DNA from 2 places in the Silanimonas algicola genome. Region 2 is predicted to be linked to the other one. Evidence: predicted binding sites of a transcription regulator. Region 2 holds the regulator's gene; the other holds the start of a gene.
The links. The regulator HrcA, encoded in region 2, represses chaperone genes, less so after heat shock. The targets are predictions, from matches to a motif close to TTNGCACTCNNNNNNNNNGAGTGCNAA.
Positions count from the first base shown of each region.

Region 1: groES (co-chaperone GroES) is a predicted target of HrcA. The motif match lies at 1,693-1,719, and genes of this name have one in related genera.

Region 1 is NZ_BAAHAS010000003.1:572,037-575,443, forward strand. Features, by position in the region: gene ACYVAK_RS12710 (leucyl aminopeptidase) at 1-1,137, opposite strand, end outside; gene cutA (divalent-cation tolerance protein CutA) at 1,231-1,566, opposite strand; gene groES (co-chaperone GroES) at 1,777-2,064, shown strand; gene groL (chaperonin GroEL) at 2,121-3,407, shown strand, end outside.
Region 2 is NZ_BAAHAS010000002.1:973,488-976,894, reverse strand. Features, by position in the region: gene recN (DNA repair protein RecN) at 1-972, opposite strand, end outside; gene hrcA (heat-inducible transcriptional repressor HrcA) at 1,099-2,148, shown strand; gene grpE (nucleotide exchange factor GrpE) at 2,197-2,733, shown strand; gene dnaK (molecular chaperone DnaK) at 2,870-3,407, shown strand, end outside.

The DNA of each region.
Region 1 (3,407 bases), on a different contig from region 2:
CTTGTCCTGCCGCTGCACGTAGCTGATGGCGTCGACCAGCACGAGGCGCCCTTCGGCGTCGGTATTGAGGTTCTCGAAGGTGAGGCCACCCAGCGTCCGCACGACGTCGCCCGGGCGGGCGGCGGCGCCGTCCGGCATGTTCTCGGCGAGCGCCGCCACGGCGATGGCGTTCACCCGGGCGCCGCGCTTGGCGAGCGCCAGCACCGCGCCGGTGGCGGAGGCCGCGCCGGCCATGTCGTGCTTCATCCGCCACATGTTTTCGGAGGCTTTGATCGAGATGCCGCCGGTGTCGAAGGTGATGCCCTTGCCGACGAAGGCCACCGGCGCATCGTCGCCGGCGCCGCGGTAGCGCACCAGGAGCACGCGCGGGGGGCGCACGCTGCCACCGCCGACCGAGAGCATCGCCCCCATGCCCAGTTCGCGCATGCGCGCCTCGTCCACCACTTCGATGCTGACGCCGCGAACGCCTTCGAAGGCCTGGCGGGTCCGTGCGACGAAGGTCTCCGGGTAGATGGCGTTGCCCGGTTCGGTCTTCAGGTCGCGGGCGAACCGCACGCCTTCGGCCACGTGGGCCCAGTCGTTGCGCCAAGCGGCGCTCGACGCGGGCGCATCGGCGACGCGGACGGTGAGGGTGCCCTGGCCGAGCACGGGGGTACCCGGCTTCGGCGTCTTGTACTGGCGGAAGGTGTACTGGCCGAGCGACGCGCCGAGGGCAAGATGGGCCCCGGCGGTCGGCAGGCCGGCATCGGGCCAGAGCAGCGTGAGGTCGGTGGCGGCACTGAGTACGCCCGCTTGCCCCACGAGTCCACCCACGTCCTCCAGCAGGCGCGGGGTGACCGGGTCGCTGCCGGTGCCGACGAGCAGCACCTGGTCGTAGGGGCCGACGCCGGGCAGGTTCAGCACCGTGCCGCGGTCGCCGAGGAAGCCGGAGGTCCGCACTGCGCGCCTCAGGGCGCCATTGCTGCGCTGGTCGATCGCGGCGAACGCGCCCTCGTCGGGCACGCCCTGCTTCACCGGGATCGCGACGGCCCCGGCCTCGGGCAGGGCGTAGTCGGCGATCGCCAATGTGCGCTGGGCGTCGGCGGCCGACGCGAAAAGGACGGAAAGGGCCAGGAACGGGGCCGCGCGATGTCGCATCGATGCACCTCGGGGGTAAGAAAGGCGGGGGAAAACCCGAATCCTGCCTTCCTCACAAGCGCTTGACGTCGTCGGGGGGTGAACCCGGCCGCTTCAGTCGGCGTCGCCCGGCTCGCCGGTCGCGGTTTCGTCCTGCAGCCAGCGCAGATAGGCAGGCAGGCCGGCGGCGGCATCGACCGCGAGGATCTCGGGCAGGTCGTAGGGATGGTGGGCGGCCAGCGTCCGCTCCAGCGCCGGGTAGCGCTCGGCCGTCGTCTTGACCATCAGCAGGCTCTCGTCGCTCTGCTGCACCTCGCCTTCCCAGCGGTAGGTGGAGCGGAGGCCCGGAAGGGCCTGGACGCAGGCGGCGAGGCGCTCCTCGACCAGCAGGCGGGCGAGACGGTCGGCGGCCGTGGCGGGCACGGTGCAGAAGACGATCAGGGCGGACATGGTCGGATTGTGCCGTGCGCCGCCCCGTGGCGACGCGTCGTCGGCACCCCCCTTGAAACGCGCCGGCCGGGCCCCATCTTCCGCCCCGCGACCCGGTGACCTTGGCGTCTCCGGCGCGCGCTAGAATTGGCACTCATCCGGGCCGAGTGCTAGCAATGCCGGTCCGGGAAAACGTAACCCATTGATCAACAAGGCAAAGAGGTTTCCCTCATGAGCATCAAGCCGCTGTTCGACCGCGTGGTCATCAAGCGTATGGAAGAAGAGAAAGTCTCCGCTGGTGGCATCGTCATCCCCGATTCGGCCACCGAGAAGCCGATCAAGGGTGAGGTCGTGGCCGTCGGCGCCGGCAAGGCGCTGGACAACGGTTCGACGCGCGCCCCGGCCGTGAAGGTCGGCGACAAGGTGCTGTTCGGCAAGTACGCCGGCACCGAAGTGAAGCTGGACGGCACCGAGTACCTGGTCGTCCGCGAAGACGACATCTTCGCCATCCTGGGTTGATCGCAGGCGTCCGCCGCGAACCCCATCCCCACTACTGAATTCCTGGAGTCATTCCCATGGCAGCAAAAGACATCCGTTTCGGTGAAGACGCCCGCGTCCGCATGGTCCGCGGCGTGAACATCCTCGCCAACGCCGTCAAGGCGACCCTCGGTCCGAAGGGCCGCAACGTCGTGCTCGAGAAGAGCTTCGGCGCCCCGACGATCACCAAGGACGGCGTGTCCGTCGCCAAGGAGATCGAGCTGGCCGACAAGTTCGAGAACATGGGCGCCCAGATGGTCAAGGAAGTCGCGTCCAAGACCTCGGACGTCGCCGGTGACGGCACCACCACGGCCACCGTGCTGGCCCAGGCGCTGATCCGCGAAGGCATGAAGGCGGTCGCCGCCGGCATGAACCCGATGGACCTGAAGCGCGGCATCGACAAGGCCGTGACCGAGGCCACGGGCGAGCTGAAGAAGCTCTCGAAGCCCTGCTCGACCTCGAAGGAGATCGCCCAGGTCGGTTCGATCTCGGCCAACTCCGACGCCAACATCGGCGAGCTGATCGCCAAGGCGATGGACAAGGTCGGCAAGGAAGGCGTCATCACGGTCGAGGAAGGCTCGGGCCTGGACAACGAGCTCGACGTCGTCGAAGGCATGCAGTTCGACCGCGGCTACCTGTCGCCGTACTTCATCAACAACCAGCAGTCGATGCAGGCCGAGCTGGACGACCCGTTCATCCTGCTGCACGACAAGAAGATCTCGAACGTCCGCGAGCTGCTCCCGGTGCTCGAGGGTGTGGCCAAGGCCGGCAAGCCGCTGCTGATCGTCGCCGAGGAAGTCGAGGGCGAGGCCCTGGCCACGCTCGTCGTCAACACCATCCGCGGCATCGTCAAGGTCTGCGCCGTGAAGGCCCCGGGCTTCGGTGACCGCCGCAAGGCGATGCTGGAAGACATGGCCATCCTGACCGGCGGCACGGTGATCTCGGAAGAGGTCGGCCTGCAGCTCGACAAGGCGACCATCAAGGACCTCGGCCGCGCCAAGAAGATCCAGGTCTCGAAGGAAAACAGCACCATCATCGACGGCGCAGGCAATGCCGAAGCCATCCAGGCCCGCATCAAGCAGATCAAGGCGCAGATCGAGGAGACCACCTCGGACTACGACCGCGAGAAGCTGCAGGAGCGCGTGGCCAAGCTGGCCGGCGGCGTGGCCGTCATCAAGGTCGGCGCCGCGACGGAAGTCGAGATGAAGGAGAAGAAGGCCCGCGTCGAAGACGCCCTGCACGCCACCCGTGCGGCCGTCGAGGAAGGCATCGTCCCGGGCGGCGGCGTCGCCCTGCTGCGCGCCAAGGCCGCGATCGCCAACCTG
Region 2 (3,407 bases):
CTCGCGCCGGGCTTCGAGATCGCGCAGCGGCACGCGGTGCTTCCGTGCCAGGTCGTGCAGGCGCGACAGCTGCTGTTCGCCGCGCTGCAGGGCCATCGGGTCGAGATCGAGCCTCTCGCGGGCGGTGTCGAGCAGGGCGACGGCTTCTTGCAGCTGCAACCGTGCCGATTCGGCGAGGCCGGCCGCTTCGGCGAGGCGAGGCTCGTCAGCGATCCACTTCGACAGCGCGGCGAGGGCCTGGCCGATGCCGGCTGCCGCGCCGTCGTCGTCGCCGAGCAGGAGGCCGGCGCGCTCGCAGGCTTGCACTAGCGCGCCGGCGTTGGCAGCGCGCCGGTGCTGGGCCAGCAGGGCGTCGATGTCGGCGGGGGCCAGCGGCTCCCGGTCGAGCTCGTCGAGCTGGTGGCCGAGGTAGTCGATGCGGTCGCCGACATCGCCGCGCTCCTGCAGCTGCGCCAGCTCGCGCTCGGCGGCCTGCCAGTCGGCGGCGGCCTTCTGCACCGGGGTGAGCAGGGGTTGGAGGCGTCCGTAGGCGTCGAGCAAACCCAGCTGGCGGCTGCGATCAAGAAGGGCCTGGTGCTCGTGCTGGCCGTGGATCTCGACCAGCCGGGACCCCAGGGCCGAGAGCTGCGAGATGCTGACCGCCCGCCCATTGATCCACGCCTTCGAGCCCCCGTCGGCCTTCACCACCCGCCGGAGCTGGCAGGCGCCCTCGTCGTCGAGTTCGTTTTCGGCCAGCCACACGGCCGCGTCGGGAGCGTCGTCCAGCGTGAATTCCGCGGAAAGCTCGGCGCGGGCCGCCCCGGCGCGGACCATGCCGGCGTCGGCCCGGGCGCCGGAGAGCCAGAGCAAGGCGTCGACCAGCAGGGACTTGCCGGCGCCGGTTTCGCCAGAGATCACGGTCATGCCGGGGCCGAAGCGCAGTTCGGCGGCGCGGACGACGGCGAAATCGCGGAGGGAGAGCAGCTTGAGCATGGGGTCACGGCAGCGAAGGGGGCGGGCACGGGGCGGGCGCCCCGTGCCGGCGAGCGCGAACGCTAGCATCCGGCCATGGCAGCGCCAACGCTTGCCATCGGGGAAGGCCGGACTTATCTATGCGACATGCCGCCATCCTCGCACCGCCTCGACCCCCGCGCCCGCCAGCTCCTGCGCTCGCTCGTGCATCAGTACATCGCCCATGGCGAGCCGGTGGGTTCCCGGACGTTGGCCAAGCAATCGGGGCTGGACGTCAGTGCGGCCACCATCCGCAACATCATGGCGGACCTCGAGGAGCTGGGGCTGGTGGCCGCACCGCACACCAGCGCCGGCCGCGTCCCCACCTCCCACGGCTACCGGGTGTTCGTCGACAGCCTGATCGAGCTGCCCCAGCCGGACGAAGGGCTGGTCCGCCAACTGGCCCAGCAACTGCCGCAGGGGCAGGGCACCCAGGGCCTGCTGGCCGGCGCCACCGAGCTGCTCTCCTCGATGAGCCATTCGGTCGGCGTCGTCACCGTGCCCCAGCGTGCGGCCTTCGCCTTCCGCCACATCGAGTTCGTGCCGATCGACGCCCAGCGCGTGCTGGTCGTGATCGTCTTCATGGACCACGAGGTCCAGAACCGCATCATCCAGACGCGTCGGCCCTACACGCAGGGCGAACTCGAACAGACCTCGAACTACCTCAACCGGCACTTCGCCGGCCGTGGTTGGGCAGACATCCGTGCCGCCCTGCTCCGCGAGCTGCAGGATGCCAAGTCCGAGCTGGAGCGCACTCTGGCCGCGGCGGTCGAGCTCTCCGAGCAGGTCCTGCCGGAGGGGGATGACGACGTACTGGTCGCCGGCCAGACCCGCCTGATGGGCAGCCCCGATCTGGCCGACGTGGAGCGCCTCCGCGGCCTGTTCGACGCTTTCGCGCAGAAGCGCGAGATCCTCGGCCTGCTGGAACGCTGCGCCCGGGCCCAGGGGGTGCGCATCTTCATCGGTGAAGAAACCGGGCTGGCGCCGCTCGGCGGCTGCACGGTGGTCACGGCGCCCTATGCCGTGAACGGCCGGGTGCTGGGCGTGCTGGGCGTGATCGGCCCCACCCGGATGGCCTACGAGCAGGTCATCCCGATGGTGCAGGCCACGGCCCAGCTGGTCGGGCAGGCCTTGAAACCGGCGACCCCGGCCCCATAACGGGGGCGATCGTCACCGAACTGCCGCCATCCGCGGCCTGGAAAACCCATGAACCATGAGCACGAGCCGGTCGATCCGGCCGAGGCCCCGGAAGGCGCTGCGCCGGGCGAACACCTGTCCACCGAATCGGCGTTGGAGGTCGAGAACGCCGAACTGCGCGTGGCGCTGGCGGAGCTCCGGGAGCAGACCCTGCGCGAGCGCGCCGAACTGGAAAACCAGCGCCGCCGCATGGCGCGCGAGGTGGAAAGCGCCCGCAAGTTCGCCAACGAGCGACTGCTGGGCGAACTGCTGCCGGTGTTCGACAGCCTGCACGCCGGACTGAAGGCGGCGGGTCCGGACTCGCACCCGCTCAAGGAGGGGTTGGAACTCACCCTCCGCCAGTTGCTGAAGACGGCTGGCGACAATGGCCTCACGGAGCTCGACCCCAAGGGCGAGGTGTTCAACCCCGAGTTCCACCAGGCGGTGGTCCAGCAGCCGAGCGCAGACGCCGCGCCCGGCACCGTGCTCGACGTGTTCCAGAAGGGCTACGTGCTCAACGAGCGCCTGCTGCGTCCGGCCCTCGTGGTCGTCGTCGCCGACGCCTGACGGTTCCTTGAACAGCTCGCGCCGCGCCGGCGCCTCGCGCGTGACGGCGACTTGAATCGGCGGCCTGCGCACCCATCTCGCAGACATCACTGAATCGGCGCCGCGCGCCGGACGAATCGAAGAACAGGAGACTCCCATGGGCAAGATCATCGGCATCGACCTCGGCACCACGAACAGCTGCGTCGCCGTCATGGAAGGCGGCAACATCAAGGTGATCGAGAACGCGGAAGGCGACCGCACCACGCCGTCCATCGTCGCATTCACCAAGGACGGCGAGACCATCGTCGGCGCCTCGGCGAAGCGCCAGGCGGTCACCAATCCGAAGAACACCTTCTACGCGGTGAAGCGCCTGATCGGTCGCAAGTTCACCGACGCCGAGGTCAAGAAGGACCTCGACCTCGTGCCGTATTCGATCTTCGCCCACGACAACGGCGACGCCTGGGTGGGCACCGCCGACGGCAAGAAGATGGCGCCGCAGCAGATCTCGGCCGAAGTGCTGGGCAAGATGAAGAAGACCGCCGAGGCCTACCTGGGCGAGACGGTTACCGAGGCCGTCATCACCGTGCCGGCCTACTTCAACGACAGCCAGCGCCAGGCGACCAAGGACGCCGGCCGCATCGCCGGCCTCGAGGTGAAGCGCATCATCAACGAGCCGACCGCGGCCGCCCTGGCCT